4 regions of the Methylophilus sp. UBA6697 genome follow, and region 4 is predicted to be linked to each of the others. Evidence: predicted binding sites of a transcription regulator. Region 4 holds the regulator's gene; each other region holds the start of a gene.
The links. The regulator sigma-54, encoded in region 4, starts transcription at its own class of promoters, with help from an activator protein. The targets are predictions, from matches to a motif close to TGGCACNNTTCCTGCT.
Positions count from the first base shown of each region.

Region 1: B3355_RS09605 (CmpA/NrtA family ABC transporter substrate-binding protein) is a predicted target of sigma-54. The motif match lies at 2,756-2,771, and genes of this name have one in related genera.
Region 2: B3355_RS10635 (SfnB family sulfur acquisition oxidoreductase) is a predicted target of sigma-54. The motif match lies at 2,575-2,590, and genes of this name have one in related genera.
Region 3: glnL (nitrogen regulation protein NR(II)) is a predicted target of sigma-54. The motif match lies at 2,508-2,523, and genes of this name have one in related genera.

Region 1 is NZ_DKJH01000032.1:54,949-59,199, forward strand. It holds gene B3355_RS09595 (ABC transporter ATP-binding protein) at 1-274, opposite strand, end outside; gene ntrB (nitrate ABC transporter permease) at 298-1,218, opposite strand; gene B3355_RS09605 (CmpA/NrtA family ABC transporter substrate-binding protein) at 1,238-2,548, opposite strand; gene B3355_RS09610 (nitrate regulatory protein) at 2,898-4,166, opposite strand.
Region 2 is NZ_DKJH01000041.1:1,178-5,428, forward strand. It holds gene B3355_RS10620 (AMP-binding protein) at 1-497, opposite strand, end outside; gene sfnG (dimethylsulfone monooxygenase SfnG) at 522-1,610, opposite strand; gene msuE (FMN reductase) at 1,651-2,226, opposite strand; gene B3355_RS10635 (SfnB family sulfur acquisition oxidoreductase) at 2,673-3,905, shown strand; gene ribB (3,4-dihydroxy-2-butanone-4-phosphate synthase) at 3,981-4,251, opposite strand, start outside.
Region 3 is NZ_DKJH01000041.1:26,272-30,522, reverse strand. It holds gene ntrC (nitrogen regulation protein NR(I)) at 1-1,345, opposite strand, end outside; gene glnL (nitrogen regulation protein NR(II)) at 1,365-2,465, opposite strand; gene B3355_RS10735 (DUF4124 domain-containing protein) at 2,575-3,066, opposite strand; gene glnA (type I glutamate--ammonia ligase) at 3,192-4,251, opposite strand, start outside.
Region 4 is NZ_DKJH01000031.1:5,581-9,831, reverse strand. It holds gene B3355_RS09065 (anhydro-N-acetylmuramic acid kinase) at 1-372, opposite strand, end outside; gene tyrS (tyrosine--tRNA ligase) at 493-1,731, shown strand; gene B3355_RS09055 (RNA polymerase factor sigma-54) at 1,778-3,325, opposite strand; gene lptB (LPS export ABC transporter ATP-binding protein) at 3,332-4,078, opposite strand; gene lptA (lipopolysaccharide transport periplasmic protein LptA) at 4,090-4,251, opposite strand, start outside.

The sequences.
Region 1 (4,251 bases), on a different contig from region 4:
GGTTTTGGAACACCACGGCACGCTCAGGGCCAGGCTTGGAGATTTCACGGCCGGCACAAAACAGGTAGCCTTCACTGGGTTGCAGCAACCCGGCAATCAGGTTGAGTACCGTAGATTTGCCACAGCCTGAGTGGCCGATGATGGAGATAAACTCACCTTCGCGGATATTCAGGTTGATATCTTTCAGCGCCTGAAAACTGCCTTTTTTGGTGTGAAACGTCATGTTGACGTTTTCAATCAGGACATAACGGTCTTGCATTACATTGGTCGTCATAATAAGAATCCTTTTCCTGCGGGTTATTCGTAGCTGTAGCGTTTTGCCACTAGCACCAGCAATTGTTCGAGTAACAAACCGACAATGCCAACAATAAAAATGGCGATGATGATGTGTTCTACATTGAGGTTGTTCCACTCATCCCATACCCAGAAGCCGATACCCATGCCGCCAGTCAGCATTTCTGCCGCCACAATCACCAGCCAGGCTGCGCCAATTGATAAGCGGACACCGGTCATCATGTAAGGCATGACATAAGGCAGCAGAATTTTGGTCACGACTTTCCATTCGGACAGGTTGAGCACTTTGGCCACATTCATATAGTCTTGCGGTACTTTGCTCACACCGACGGCGGTGTTGATAATCATCGGCCACACGGCGGTAATGAAGATCACCCAGATCGCCGCAGGGTTGGCGGCCTTGAATACCAGCAGGCCAATGGGCAGCCAGGCCAGCGGTGACACCGGTTTGAGCAGGCTGATAATCGGTGCCGCCATTCTGGACATAAAGGCATAGCGGCCAATCACAAAGCCCATCGGGATACCGACAATCGCTGCCAGGCCAAAACCCGTTGCCACACGTTGCAGTGAGCTCAGAATGTTCCAGCCTATGCCCATGTCATTCGGATTGTTGATATAAAACGGGTCGCTGAACAGCTCGACAGCCGATTGCCAGGTTTTGACCGGGCCTGGCAAGCCTTGTGTCAGCGCGGCTACCGTGGCCCAGATGGCTGCGAATACCATCAAGCCAATCACAGGCGGCAACAGCCATTCAAATCCTCGTTTAGCCGTTGCCACCCATGCCCCGCGCTTGGGCGCGGTGGCTTTTGCAGCTGTGGTTGAGAGAGGGGTAACCACAGCAACAACTGGTTGCGCAGGTGCTGTGGTGACAGCTTCCTCGCTTTTTTGCATGATGTTTTCTTTCTTCAAGCTGACGACATTCATGGTGACTCTCCTTTAAAGATTAGGCTTTCACCTTGAAGCTGCTGGCATAGGCTTTCGGGTCCTTGCCATCCCAGACCACGCCATCGATCAGCTTGCTGCTGCGCATGGCATCTGGCACCGCAATGCCCAGTGATTTGGCTGCTTCGGTATAAATGTCGATACGGTTGACCTTTTTCGCGATGCCCAGGTAGTCAGGGTCAGACTTCAACAAGCCCCAGCGTTTGTGCTGTGTCAGGAACCACATGCCATCAGACAGGTAAGGGAAGTTGACCTTGCCGTCATTGAAGAATTTCATGTAGTTCGGGTCTTCCCATTTTTTGCCGATACCATTGTCGTAGTGGCCGAGGAAGCGACCTTCAATCACCTCTTCTGGCGCATTGACGTAGGCTTTGCCTGCAATCAGTTTGGCCACTTCCGGGCGGTTTTTAGTCGCATCGATATAGCGGCAGGCTTCCAGAATCGCTTTGGTCAGTGCCAGTGCGGTATTCGGGTTTTTGGCCGCAAACTCAGTGGTGGTGCCGAGTACTTTTTCCGGGTGATCGGCCCAGATGTCCTGGGTGGTGGCGACGGTAAAACCAATCTTGTCGTAGATGGCGCGTGCGTTCCATGGCTCGCCTACGCAGTAGCCGTCCATATTGCCGATGCGCATGTTGGCGACCATTTGTGGCGGAGGCACCACAATGGTTTTCACGTCTTGCATCGGATTGATGCCATAACTGGCCAGCCAGTAATACAACCACATGGCGTGTGTGCCGGTCGGGAAGGTCTGGGCAAAAGTAAAGTCGCGGTTTTCGTTATCTAGCAGGCGCTTGAGCGTCCCGCCACTGGTCACGCCTTTTTCTTTCAGCTGGTTAGCCAGTGTGATGCCCTGACCGTTGTGGTTCAGCGTCATCAAAATGTTCATGTCTTTTTGCTGGCCGCCGATACCTAGTTGCACACCGTAGATCAGGCCGTATAACACGTGCGCTGCATGCAACTCACCGTTCACCATTTTGTCGCGTACACCCGCCCATGAGGCTTCTTTGGAGGGGACAATTTTGATGCCGTATTTTTTATCGAAGCCCATTTGTGAGGCGACAATAATCGGCGCACAGTCCGTCAGCGGAATAAAGCCTACTTTCACCTCAGTGATTTCAGGGGCATCTGAGCCTGCTGCCCAAGCCTGGCTGCGAATCGCAGAGGGCACCATGTTCATCATGGCAGCCGCGCCAAATGCACCTGCCAGGGTATTCATGAAAAAGTGACGGCGCTGCTGGTCTACTTGCTCGGTGGTGGATACTTCGGTGACCGTTGAAGTGGGTGTCACATTATTTTTGTCAGAACTGCTCATTGCTGCTCCTTAATCATCAATCAATTGGGAAAGTTAAAAAACAAAAAGGCGTCCTGAATGCAGACTGTTTTTTTGTCTACACTCAGGACGCCTTTGTCCTTTTACTGCACAAGTCATTCGACTTGTTTACTGCCCAGCCACGCTACATCCCAGGCTGGTATCACACGAGATTTTCAACCGCCGTTAGCTGAAGCCTCAAGCCAAATTAGCAATTGCCGTGCCAGCTGAAGCGTTATTTCTAAGTGATTGTTCTATATTGGTTTTTATGGATTGTTGCATTTTTATGCAACCTTTTCAGCGCGGTGCTGTCCGCACCATACGTGTGCGGATGCACCAATTTGACGGGCGTTTAGCCCGGTTGTGCGTGATGCGCCAAAATGTTTTCAGCGACATCAATAATCTTGCGGTTTTGCTCCATGGCAATGCTGCGCATGGTTTTATACGCTTCCATTTCATTCAGCCCGCGCGTGCTCATTAACAGGCCTTTGGCACGTTCGATCAGCTTGCGTTCGGCGAGCGCCTTTTTGGTATCAGACAACTCACTTTCCATCTCGGCAATTTGCCGCGACTGCTGTTGCAGCAGCGTAATCATGGAGGCCATCGGATACGCCTGCGACGTATCATGCGTCTGAAAATTCAAGGCATTTTCAACTGGAATCGCCAGGTTGAAAAAGGTGCTGTTGAGCGCAGCGGCCGGTGTTGCCTGAATGGCATCCAAATATTGCCGGGTTTGCTCAAAGTCGCTCTTGGCTTTGCTAGCCAGCCCTGCCAACAACTCATGCATGGTTTGGATGAGCTGACATTGAATCTGCCACATGGCGCTTAAACGCTGGCTGCACAATTCAAACCAGATATCTGCGCTGCTGGGATTGAGCGTCTGCTGGTCTTTGGCTGCGCTCAGTTTGGTGCGGTATTTTTGATGTTGCTGGTGCCAGGCGGTCGCCTGCAGCGCAAGCCATGACTGGCGTACCTCTTCACTGCCAAACTGGCAGAATAAATCAAAATGACGGTCTTGCTGGGCGATGAGTTCAAACAGCTTTTGCTGATGCGGCAGTTGCAGGCTGCCTGAACCAAACATATAGGCACCCACTGCACGCTCCTGCCCGGCAAATTCCTTGCCCTGGATCAGGTTGTAAAGCGTCAGCAAACAGGTGGAAATCTTGCTGTTGACCGAGCTGTCGGTGATCTCAAAGATCAGTGCAATCAGGCTGCCGATCAGGCGGCTAAACGATTCGATGCAGTCTGCAAAGCTGATTTTTTGCAAAGTGATCTGATGCCGCAAAGAAGTCAGTTGGTCCAGGCCTAGCAAGATCCACGAGGTCAGCGTCAATTGCTTGGCATCTGCCAGCGCGTTTCTATGCAAGTGCTGTTGCAGCGCCTCTCTAAAGCTGGCTTCCATGGCCTGGTTTTGCGTAATAATGTCAGCGCGCTCTGGTGCAAAGCGTCGCCCATTGGAGGCAATATAGAGGCAGCTAGCACCACGTTCGGCCTGGATCAGGTGGATCAACTGGCCAATTTTTTCGACAAATGCGATACAGCTATCGAGTCGCTCCAGCTCCTCGATATGTCTGATTTTGGCCAAGGTAATGGTTTGGGCAGGGGATATTTCTGTGTTCATCACTAGGCACCAAGCAAGAAGTGTGCGCGACTTGGTGGTTATCTTTATCTTTAATGTTTAAAACGATGATGTTCATGCATGCACT
Region 2 (4,251 bases), on a different contig from region 4:
CCAATGGTTAAATCGGGTGCTGCCTCTGCCCCCGTTGCCACAACCTGGGCATAGGCCGAGAGTGCCGGATGCTGGTAAGCCGCCAGGCCACGGGCATCGGCATAAATCACCAGTTGCACATCCGGTTTGGCCTCAAACACCTGATCCACCTGCGCTTGCCCTTCGGCAAACACAAACTTCGGCCGCAGCGTATGCAACAAATCCAGCAACTGTGGTTGTGGATAAGCAGCATCTAGCGGCGCAGAGACACCGCCCAGATAATGCGCAGCTAAAGACAACAACAAGGCTTCTGGCCGCGGCTCACTGAGCAACACCAGCGTATCGCCCTTGCCGAATCCCTTGTGCTGCAAAAAGCGGGCGGCGAGCAATACCGCGCGGTGCACCGACTGCCAGCTACTTTCCTGCCAGATCCCCAGTTGTTTATGGCGAATCGCCACGCCGGCAGGCCGCTGCGCTGCCTGCGATGCTAGCCAGTTCGGTAATGTATCAGCGGCCATATGACGATTTCTTTTCGAGATTGATCAAGCAGCTTTGGCCAGTTTTTTGGCTTCGAGCTCACGCACCAGCGGCAACACTTTCTCGCCGAAGTAAGCCACCTCTTCCTGAAAATGCAAAAAGCCAGACAGGATCAGGTCTACACCCACGGCTTTCAGGGCGACAATGCGTTCTGCAATTTGCTGCGGCGTGCCGATCAGGTTGGTTTTAAAGCCATCGTTGTATTGCACCAGGTCGTCAAAGGTCGACTTCGCCCAGTTACCCTCTTTCTCCGGACTGGAGGCACCGGCATTCTTGACCTCATGGCCAAACGCATTGACCGCGTCAGGGTTGGCCTTGGCGATGATCTCTGCCAGTACTGCTTTGGCTTCTTCTTCGGTATCACGCGCAATCACAAAGGCATTGACGCCGATTTTGACCTGGTGATTGTTGGCCGCGGCTTTGGCACGGATATCATCTACCTGCGCCTTGATGCCTTCGACCGTATTACCATTAGTGAAATACCAGTCAGAGACACTGGCCGCCATATCGCGCGCCGCACGTGAGCTGCCGCCCTGGAAGATTTCAGGATGGGGTTGTTGCAATGGTTTTGGTTTCAGGCTGTAGTTGCTGAAACGGTAAAAGTCGCCACGGTAAGTGAAGTTATCTTGCGTCCAGATACCTTTGAGCGCCTCGATAAACTCTTTGGAGCGGCGATAGCGCTCGTCATGATCCAGCCAATGCTCGCCAATGGCAGTAAATTCGCCACGGAACCAGCCAGAGACGATATTGACCGCCACCCGGCCTTCGGTCAGGATATCAATCGTCGCCAGTTGCTTGGCTGCCAGCACCGGATTCCACGGACCAGGCAAAATAGCCGCAATCACTTTCAATTTGGTGGTCGCTGCCAGCAAGGCATGCGAAAAAGACACCGACTCATGCTGGAACTCGGCGCCATAACCGGCGGTAAAACGGATCTGGCTCAAGGCATATTCAAACCCGGCATTCTCGGCAATTTGTGCCAGCTTGCGGTTGTAGTCGATATCCCAGCTGGTGCGCTGTTCGATATTGCTAACCACCAGGCCACCGCTAACGTTAGGCACCCAGTAGGCAAATTTAATATTTTCTGTACTCATCATCGCTCTCCAAATAATGTTCGGCAAATCATCGCGTGGCTTATACCGCCAGCAAACGGTCTTTATTCACAAGCTCTCTATGCTTGAGCAATGGCAAGGCACGCTCCACCGCCAATGCAATACGGGCAGTGACCGCCTCGCTTTTCACCTGATAGTTTTCAAAATCTGCTTCGGTGGCATAGACACCAATCGGCAAGGTCAGCGCCTGAAAGAAGCTGAACAATGGGCGCAGTTCATGATCAATGATCAAGGCATGGCGCTCGCTGCCACCGGTCGCCGCCAGCAATACCGGCACATCGACCAAGGCCTCATAATCGACCAGGTCAAACAAGTGTTTGAATAAGCCGGTATAAGACGCGCGGTAAACCGGCGTCGCCACAACCAGCAGGTCAGCCGTTTCAATGGCCTGGATATCTTTTTGCACTTTCACTGGCAGCGCTTTGGGATCATAAGAAGCAACCAGGCTGCTGCCTATTTCACTTAACTCGATCACATGCAGATCAATAGGCAATTGCTGCCCCAGTGTTTGGGTGATTGCTTCCACCAGCGCAGCGGTTCTGGAAGGCAACTTATAGCTGCCGGAAACGGCAGTGACTTTTAACGGACGGCTCATCATGACTCCTAATTAAGGTTGCTGCTGCCGCTTTGTGTGTTCAATCGCAGGCAGGCCAGCTCACCAATACTATTAGCAGCATCCATGCCAGATTAAATTAATCATAAATATCAATTACTTATGATGTTTTTTATGATTTTCAACGTGTTGAATTCAGGCTAGTTTTGCTGATGAACTGCTGATATATCAGCAACTTTTCTAAAAATGCAGCAGGCAGGTCGATCTCAAATGACCTTGTGGCAACGTGCGATTGCTGATTAATCAGCAGGCATTCAGCAGAAAACTGTTTCTGTAGAGGCGTGCAAAAACCCACAACCAAACCTTATCGTTTAAATTCAATCACTTAACAATTGGCATATTAAATGCAATGCAGTAAGGCAACGCGCAGCCGCTTTTTAATGGAAACACTGCGCCTTTATTCCCAACCTTTACTTTGACAAGGATTCAATATGACTGCACATGCAAGCAAGATTGCGCATTTGCCCGAGCACCCGCCGCGCCAACCGGCGCACGTGATCACCAGTGACGCCGAAGCGATTGCCGTGGCCAAACAAGTCGCGAGTGAAATCGCCAAAGAAGCCGCTACGCGTGACAAAGAAAGACGCCTGCCGCGCAAGGAACTGGATTTATTCTCCAGCAGCGGCTTGTGGGGCATTACTGTGCCGAAAGAATATGGCGGCGCGTTTGTGTCGAACAAAACCCTGGCCGAAGTCATTGCTACGGTGGCAGAAGCCGATCCCAGCATCGGGCAGATTCCGCAAAACCACTTGTATATGGTGGAAGGCCTGCGCCTGGACGGCACGGACTTCCAGAAAAAGTTTTTTTATGAGCTGGTGCTGCAAGGCGTACGCTTTGGCAATGCGTTTTCTGAAATCGGCACCCGCAGTGTCAATGATGTCAAAACCAAACTGACACCTACCAACAGCGGCTACTTCTTAAACGGCAAAAAATTCTATTCTTCTGGCGCTTTGCTGGCTGACTGGGTACCGGTAGTGGCCAAGGATGAGCACGACAATACCGTGGTGGCTTTTGTACCGGCCGGGGCAGAAGGCCTGACCATCATTGATGACTGGTCCAGTTTTGGTCAACGCACGACGGCCAGCGGTACCACCCTGCTGGAAAATATCTTTGTGCCCAGCGAGTATGTGTTGCCACACCATTTGGCGTTCGACCGCCCGACGGCCATGGGTCCGGTAGCACAAATTATCCAGGCCGCGGTAGATACCGGCATTGCGCGCGCCGCGTTCAAGGATACGCTGCATTTTGTCCGCAACCATACCCGCCCGTGGATTGATACTGACCTGGAGCATGGTTACGAAGATCCACATACCATTAAAGACATTGGCGATTTGCAGATTCGTTTACACGCGACTGAAGCTTTGTTGGCGCGCGCCGGGGAATACATAGACGAAGCGCAACGCAACCCGAACGAAGACACCGTGGCAGAAGCCTCCATTGCCGTGGCCGAAGCCAAGGTATTGAGTACCGAAACCGCGCTGCTGGCAGGTAGCAAACTGTTTGAACTGGCCGGTACACGTTCTACGCTGGGTGAGTACAACCTGGACCGCCACTGGCGCAATGCCCGTACCCATACCCTGCATGACCCGGTACGCTGGAAGTATCATGCCGTGGGCAATTACAGCCTGAATAACGTGAAACCGCCGCGTCATCCGTGGATTTAAGCATAGACTTAAACTAGCTGCAGTAAAAACAAAGCCCTCACATGGAGGGCTTTGTTGTGTTGATCAATCGTTGATTTAACCGCTATACACCATGGCTGCATCGAGCAATGTGCTTTGTTGCCGAACAGGGCGCACAGGCTGGCGTGGATAGGTCACCTGCAACTGTCGCTCGCGGTAAGCAATCATATCGGCAATCGTAATCACCTTTAAACCGTGCTGTTTGGCAAAGCGCAGCAAGTCTGGCCGCCTGGCCATGCTGCCATCATCATTGACGATTTCGCATAGCACGCCCACCGGTTGCAAGCCTGCCAGTGCCGCTAGGTCATGCGCCGCCTCGGTATGGCCT
Region 3 (4,251 bases), on a different contig from region 4:
GTCCCATGCCTAGCTGATTGGCCGCTTCAATGCGACGGCCATCGGTATGGGCCAAGGCTCGCGTGATAAGGATGCGTTCAAACTCCTTGGTTTTTGCATCCAGGATATTGGTTTCGCCTCGATTGAGCGCATCTGTAACTTCTTGCGCTAATGCTTCTTGCCAGGAGCCGCCCGTGTTGTGCTTGCCGGTATCTTCTTTCAGTTCTGGTGGCAGGTCATTCACGTCTACGTTCTGGCCGGGTGCCATGACAGTGAGCCAGTGACAGACGTTTTCCAGTTGGCGGACGTTACCGCTCCAATTCACTGACATCAGGTATTTGATGGCCGCTTGGGATAATTGTTTAGGCTCTACACCCAGCTGTTGAGCGCTGTGGGCGAGAAAATGCTTGGTCAGCAAGGGGATGTCTTCCCTGCGCTCGCGCAAAGGCGGCAGGCGCAGGCGGATGACGTTTAAGCGGTGAAACAAGTCTTCACGGAACAGGCCTTGTTTAACGCGCTCTTCCAGATCCTGGTGCGTGGCCGCAATGACGCGTACATTGACCTTGATTGGCTGGTGGCCGCCGACCCGATAGAACTGGCCATCGGATAGCACGCGCAATAAGCGTGTTTGCAAGTCTGCAGGCATGTCGCCGATTTCATCCAGAAATAAGGTGCCGTTGTCTGCCTGCTCAAAGCGCCCTCTTCTGGCCGCTGCGGCGCCGGTAAACGCGCCGCGTTCGTGGCCAAACAATTCGGATTCCAGCAAATCTTTAGGGATTGCTGCGGTGTTAATCGCGATAAATGGTTTGTCTGCACGTGGGCTATGTCTGTGCAGCGCGCTGGCGACCAACTCTTTACCGCTGCCAGACTCACCATTGATGAGTACCGTTGAATGTGAGCGGCTCAAGCGACCAATGGCGCGGAACACCTCTTGCATGGCTGGTGCCTGACCGATAATTTCTGGCGATGGGCCGGTGTCTTCGACGGCTTCAACCGATTGGCGCATGCTCTCTTCAACCGCACGTTTGATAATTTCAATGGCTTGGTCGACATCAAAAGGCTTGGCCAGATATTCAAAGGCGCCACCCTGAAATGCCGCCACTGCACTTTCCAGGTCGGAGTAAGCAGTCATGATAATGACGGGGATATCCGGAAAGCGCTGTTTTACCTCTGACAGAAAGTCCAGCCCGGAGCCGTTAGGCATGCGAATGTCGCTGACAATCACTTGTGGTTGCTCGCGGTTTAAGGCATTCAGTGCTTCTGCAGGGGACGAGAAGGTTTTGAAATCAAAGTCTGTGCGTGCCAGTGCTTTTTCAAACACCCAGCGGATGGATTTGTCGTCGTCTAAGATCCAGATTGGTTTCATAGCTATTTCTCGTCAATTATTATGCTGATGATTTTAATTGCGTACTTTCAATCGGTAGCAATATATGAAAGGTTGTTTTGCCTGGCTGTGAATCGCAATCTATCATGCCATGGTGCTGCGTAATAAATGTTTGCGCCAACGCTAGCCCCAGGCCTGTGCCGCCTTCGCGACCAGAAACCAGAGGGTAAAAAATACGTTCTTTAATGCCTGCCGGGATGCCAGGGCCGTTATCAATAATTTCAAGATGGATACCAACGCGGTAGCGTTTCCTGGCCAGCGTAATCTGGCGTTCTGCACGCGTGCGGAAGGTAATGCTTGCGCTTTCCGTCTGGCTTTGTTGCATGGCTTGCGCGGCGTTGCGGGCGATGTTCAGCACCGCCTGAATCAACTTTTCGCGGTCGCCTATTAGCTCGGGCAGGCTGGTATCATAATCGCGAATGACGCGGATATGATTGGGGGATTCCGCCAGCAATAAACTGCGTACGCGTTCCAATACTTCATGAATGTTGGTCGGCTCGTATTTGGGTACGCGATGGGGCGCCAGCAGCCTATCCATCAAGCTGTGCAGGCGATCCGCCTCTTTAATAATGACTTGCGTGTATTCTTTCAGGCTGGCTTGTGGCAGCTCGAATTCAAGCAATTGCGCTGCGCCGCGCAAACCACCCAAGGGGTTGCGGATTTCGTGTGCCAGATTGCGCAACAACTCTGAGTTGGCTTGCTGTTGAATCAGCATGCGCTCTTCGCGCGCAATGCGCAATTGCTGGTCCATTTGCACAAACTCCAGGATCAGCATGTCCTCTGGCGTTTGGTTGAACGTGGTTGAAATGGGTGTGACGGTACAAGTGACCGCCGTGGTGTGCCCGCGTTGTGTGGTCAGCGTGAACTCGTGTTCCCGAAAGGGACCTTGAGTTTGTATGGCATTGGTGACTGCCATTTGCAGAATCTCGCAATTCACGAATACATCGTGAATGTGCAGGCCGTGAATTTGGTTGGCGCTAAACGCGAACAGTATCTCTGCACTCGAGTTTGCATAGGTTACTTCCAGCTGGTTATTGAGCAGAATCACTGCTGTTGCAATGTGCTCTAAACCGCTAAACCCGTGGGGAGATTTTTGAACCATATCCTAAGCTTGTTAAAAAGAGTGAATCACGCCCTGTTTTAAAGCAAAAGCCAAGCCAATTCTAACTCAGGTGTCAAAAATGGTTTAAAGAATTCCCAAAATGGTGCGTTTACAGATTAAGTTCTTTGTTGAGTAGCTCGATGTTACGCTCATGGGCCTGAATTTCGGCTTCAATCACATGTAGTTTTTCATCGTATTTTGCGACGTTTCTAAAGGTTTTTCCATTGGCGCCTTTATAGACTTCGGGCGTATTTTGCGCCTCTTCGTAGAGCTGTTTTGCATGTTCAAGTGCTTGTTTTTCTTGCTCTAATTCACTCATGAGCAATTCGCGGCGTTTTTGGTCGCGCTGGTTTTGCGTCTGGTTATCCACTTTGGGGAAATTAGCCGGAGAGGGGGCTTTTGCGCTAGGTTTTTTTTCACGCGCAACGGGTGGTGGCTCCGCCGTTTTTGGGCCGCTAATGACCAATTCTGCTTTGCTGTGACCTTCTGGCTTGATATTGGTGTAAGTGGTCACACCATTGCTGTCCGTATACTTGTAGATATCCGCCAGGCAGCTGCTTGATGCCAGTACAAAAGCGAGAACGTAAAAAAGTCTTTTCATGGCAATAGTTTAGAGTAGATTGTTGAGGTTATCAACGTGTGTTTACTGCAAAAGGTTGACGATGCTGAGTGTGCATAAAAAAACAGGGCAGCCTAAGCTGCCCTGTTTTGGTGCGTCTCTTGCGATTAGCAGGAGTAGTACAAACCAAACTCAACAGGGTGTGGTGTTTGACGCAATTTGGTAACTTCTTCCATTTTTAATGCAATGTAAGAGTCAATCCAGTCATCAGTGAACACACCACCGCGTGTCAGGAACTCGCGGTCTTTGTCCAGGTACTCAAGCGCTTGCTCCAATGAAGAACACACGGTTGGAATCAATGCATCTTCTTCTGGTGGCAGATGGTACAAGTCTTTTGTCGCTGGTTCACCTGGGTGAATTTTGTTCTGAACGCCGTCCAGGCCAGCCATCAGCAAAGCTGAGAAAGCCAGGTATGGGTTGGCAATCGGGTCTGGGAAGCGAGCTTCAACACGACGTGCTTTGTCTGAATGTACGAATGGGATACGGATCGCAGCAGAACGGTTTTTAGCAGAGTAAGCCAGTTTTACCGGTGCTTCGTAATGTGGCACCAGGCGCTTGTATGAGTTAGTGCCTGGGTTAGTGATCGCGTTCAATGCGCGCGCGTGTTTGATGATGCCGCCGATGTAGTACAGGGCGAAATCGCTCAAACCAGCATAGCCGTTACCTGCAAACAGGTTTTTGCCATCTTTCCATACGGATTGATGCACGTGCATACCAGAACCGTTATCGCCAAACATTGGTTTAGGCATAAAGGTTGCAGTTTTACCGTAAGCGTGCGCGGTGTTGGTCACTACGTATTTCAGGATTTGTGTCCAGTCAGCACGTTGTACCAATGTTGCAAATTTAGTACCGATTTCACATTGACCAGCAGTCGCCACTTCGTGGTGATGCACTTCAACAGGCACGCCCAACTCTTCCAGTGTCATCACCATCGCAGAGCGGATGTCGTGCAATGAGTCGACTGGAGGCACTGGGAAGTAGCCGCCTTTAACGCCTGGACGGTGGCCTGTGTTGCCGCCTTCGAATTTTTCACCTGATGACCAGGCTGCTTCTTCGGAGTTGATCTTAACGAAGCTACCACCCATGGTGGCATCCCATTGTACGCTGTCAAAAATGAAGAACTCTGGCTCAGGACCGAAGTAGGCTGTGTCGCCCAGGCCGCTGGAT
Region 4 (4,251 bases):
CAGTTGCAAGGTATAGGCCTGGCCGTTGGCCAGATCAGGACAGTGGCGTATGGTTTGCCCGTGGCAGCCAATCGCCGTCACGGCTTCTGCCGATACATTGGCTGCTTGCAATAAGTCTTGCACTGCCGCTGCGTAGAGGTCGGCCAGCTGATTGGACACTATAGCGGCGGTATGTAATTCGTTGACGGCTGGCGTATGCAGATCCAGCAGGATTTGTCTGATATCCGCCGGATAAGGCAGGAAATACTGGCTTTGTTGCTGCAGATGCTCGCCTTGTTGCGAGACCAGGACGGCGTCCACCCCATCCAGACTGGTACCAGACATCAGGCCGATAAACAGGCGTGTTTGAGTGGGTGGGGCAGAAAAATTCATAAGGCATAAGTGTAACACTGCTCATGCCTGGCTTACAGAAATGCATGGGATTACGTTAAAATAGCTGTTTTACTTTCATGACGAAGCGTGCGCAACGCGCGCCTCAAAAAAAGAACCTTTATGACAGACGTAAACCAAGCTTCAGTGACGACTGAAGCACTGAGTCCAGAGATTGTGAACGCACTGGCGATTATCAAGCGCGGTGCCGATGAACTATTAATCGAGCAAGAACTGATTGAAAAGCTGAAAACCGGCAAACCCTTGCGTGTGAAAGCAGGCTTTGACCCCACCGCACCTGACCTGCATCTCGGGCACACCGTGCTGATTAACAAATTACGCCAGTTGCAGGATCTAGGGCACCAGATTCAATTCCTGATTGGTGACTTTACCGGCATGATTGGTGACCCGACGGGTAAAAGCACCACGCGCCCGCCGTTAACGGTCGAACAGGTGAAGGCGAATGCCGACACCTATTCCGAACAGGTATTCAAGATTCTGGACCCGGCCAAAACCGAGATTGTGTTTAACTCCAAGTGGTTAAGCGACCTCGGTGCCGCGGGCATGATCAAACTGGCAGCCAGCCATACGGTTGCCCGTATGCTGGAGCGAGATGACTTCTCCAAGCGTTTCAAAGGCAACCAGCCAATCGCGATTCATGAATTCTTGTATCCCTTATTGCAGGGCTATGACTCTGTGGCTTTGCAGGCCGATTTGGAACTGGGCGGCACAGACCAGAAATTTAACCTGCTCATGGGCCGTGAATTGCAAAAGCAGGCTGGCCAGTCGCAGCAATGCGTGTTGATGATGCCGTTGCTGGAAGGCCTGGACGGCGTGAATAAAATGTCCAAGTCTTTGGGTAACTACATCGGTATCAGCGAAGCGCCTGAGACGATTTTTGCCAAAATCATGTCGATTTCTGATGAACTGATGTGGCGTTACATCGACTTGCTGTCATTTGCCACCCTGGAAACCATCGCTCAGTGGAAAGTGCAAGTGGCTGCTGGCGACAATCCGCGTAATATCAAGGTCGGTTTTGCACAGGAAATCGTCGCCCGTTTCCACGGCCAGGCGGCGGCTGAAAAAGCCCTGCAAGATTTCCAGACCAGGGCTAAAGGCGGGATTCCTGATGATGTGCCTGAGGTAGCAGTGGCGATTGACGGTGATAGCATCAGTATCAGCCAGTTGCTCAAGCAGGCGGGCCTGGTGGAAAGCACCAGTGAAGCCATGCGTGCCGTGCAACAAGGCGGCGTGAAGCTGGATAGCGTAAAGGTTGATGATAAAAACCTGTCACTGGCAAAAGGAGTGACCGTGGTGGCGCAAGTGGGCAAGCGCAAGTTTGCCAAAATCACCATCCAGTAAACATGCGTTACTCATTCAAAAAGGCCGCATTTGCGGCCTTTTTGGTTTACAGCGATTTGCGTAAATTGGCTGGTGGAATATTCAGCGATTCGCGGTATTTGGCAATGGTGCGGCGCGCAACCACAATGCCTTGCTGCGCCAACGTATCGGTGATTTGATTGTCAGACAATGGTTTTTTCTGGTTTTCTTCAGCGACCATTTGTTTGATGAGCGCGCGAATGGCGGTGGCAGAACATGAGCCGCCCGCATCGGTGGCGACTGAGCTGCCAAAAAAGTATTTAAGTTCAAATACACCGCGTGGCGTGAGCATATACTTATGCGTTGTCACGCGAGAAACCGTGCTTTCATGCAAGTCGAGCTCTTCGGCAATTTCGCGCAATACCAGGGGCCGCATGGCAATTTCCCCATGTTCAAAGAAATTGCGCTGTCTGTCCACAATCGCTTGCGACACACGCAAGATGGTAGAAAAGCGTTGCTGGATATTTTTAATCATCCATTTGGCTTCCTGCATCTGGCTCTGCAGATATTGGCCGGAGCTTTCACGGTTGCGCTTGAGGATATCTGCATACAACTGATTGATACGCAATTTGGGGATCACGCCATCATTGAGCGACGCCATCCAGATGCCTTTGATTTTTTTGACCACGACATCGTGCTGAATAAAGTGGTCATGGCTAAAGGTCGCAAACTCATTGCCTGGCTTGGGGTTTTGCTGGCGGATCAGTTGTTGCGCGCCTTTGAGCGCGGCTTCGTCGCAAGTGAGTACCTTGCGCAATTTGACAAAGTCTTTGTTGGCCAGCAATGCCAGGTGATCTTTGGCAATTGCCATCGCAATACGCAGATAAGGTGTCTCAGGCGGCAGTACTTGCAGTTGTAGCAAGATGCATTCACGCAGGTCACGTGCACCGACGCCGATCGGATCCAGGTTCTGGATCAATTTCAGTGCGGTTTCCAGCTCCAGTAACTCAATTTCCAGCTCTGGCGGCAACAGGTCGACAATCTCCTGTAGATCCTGCTCTAAATAACCATCATCGTTAATGCTGTCGAGCAAAAATTTCACCAGATCCATGTCACGCTTGGATAGATGTGCCAATTGCATCTGGTTGATCAGGTGCTCGCGCAGACTGATGTTGCTGGCGTCCTGGCGAGAGAAGTCACTATCTTCATCATCGAGGTTGTTGCGGCCCGCTTCGTCCCAGTTGCTGGCACTGCCAAACTCTTCGTAGTCATCTTCAAACTCGGGCGGCGTGAATTCTTCATTCAGATTTGGTTGTTCGCCTTCAGTGCCGCTCGTTTCGTCACGTGGTTCATCACGCAGACTCTCTGCAGGGGGCGTGAGGTCGTTTTGGGTAGCGACATCAAATGAACTTGCATCCACCTGCTCTGTGTCTGTCGAGCTGGTGGCCAATGGCGAGTTATCTTCAAATTCTCCTTCTTCGCCATCTGCCATTTCCAGCAACGGATTTTCCTGCAGGATGGTTTCCAGCTCCTGGCTTAACTCCAGCGTGGACAACTGCAACAGGCGGATAGACTGCTGCAGTTGCGGGGTGAGCGCCAGGTTTTGTGAGATGCGTAATTGCAGGTTTTGCTTCATATCAGGTTACAGCCTAAAGTTCTTGCCGAGATAGACTTCACGTACGCCTTCGTTCTGAATGATTTCGTCTGGCGTGCCTGCGGCAAACACAGCGCCTTCATTAACGATATACGCCCGGTCACAAATATCCAGGGTTTCACGCACGTTGTGGTCTGTAATCAAAATGCCGATATTCTGGCTGCTCAGGTAGCGGATAATTTTCTGGATCTCAATCACCGCAATCGGGTCAATCCCGGCAAATGGCTCATCCAGCAGGATGAATTTTGGATCTGTGGCCAGGCAGCGCGCAATCTCTACGCGGCGGCGCTCGCCGCCCGACAGGCTGACGGCCTGGCTGTGACGGATATGCTGGATATGTAATTGATCCAGTAAAGACTCCAGCCGCGCTTCACGCTCTTCTTCCGTGTAAGGGCGGGTTTCCAGGATTGATAAAATATTATCAGTCACCGTCATTTTACGAAAAATGGATGCTTCTTGTGGCAGGTAAGCCAGGCCCATGCGGGCGCGCTCGTGCATGGGCGCGCGGCTGACATCTGCCCCATTCAGCGTAATGCTGCCGTCGTCCAGTGCGACCAGGCCAACAATCATGTAAAAGCTGGTGGTTTTGCCAGCACCATTCGGGCCGAGCAAACCAATCACTTCGCCGCTGCGTAGCTCAAGTGTAGTGTTTTTAACCACGGTGCGTCCCTGATAGGCTTTTTTCAGGTGGCTGACACGTAAGTGGTTATGATCTGGTGAAACTGTTGTCTGCATAAGGCCGGTCTTTAGGGTTGCGCTTTCGTAGGCTCATTAGTGGTGTCGGCGGGTGCCGGTTCCACTTTGATTTGCAGTGAGCGGTTCATGCGCAGCCCTTGTTGCGAGGTTGGCTTGTTATCAATCACAGGCGGCGTGGTTTTGTTCTTGGGCTGAATGGTCGCTTTGACGCG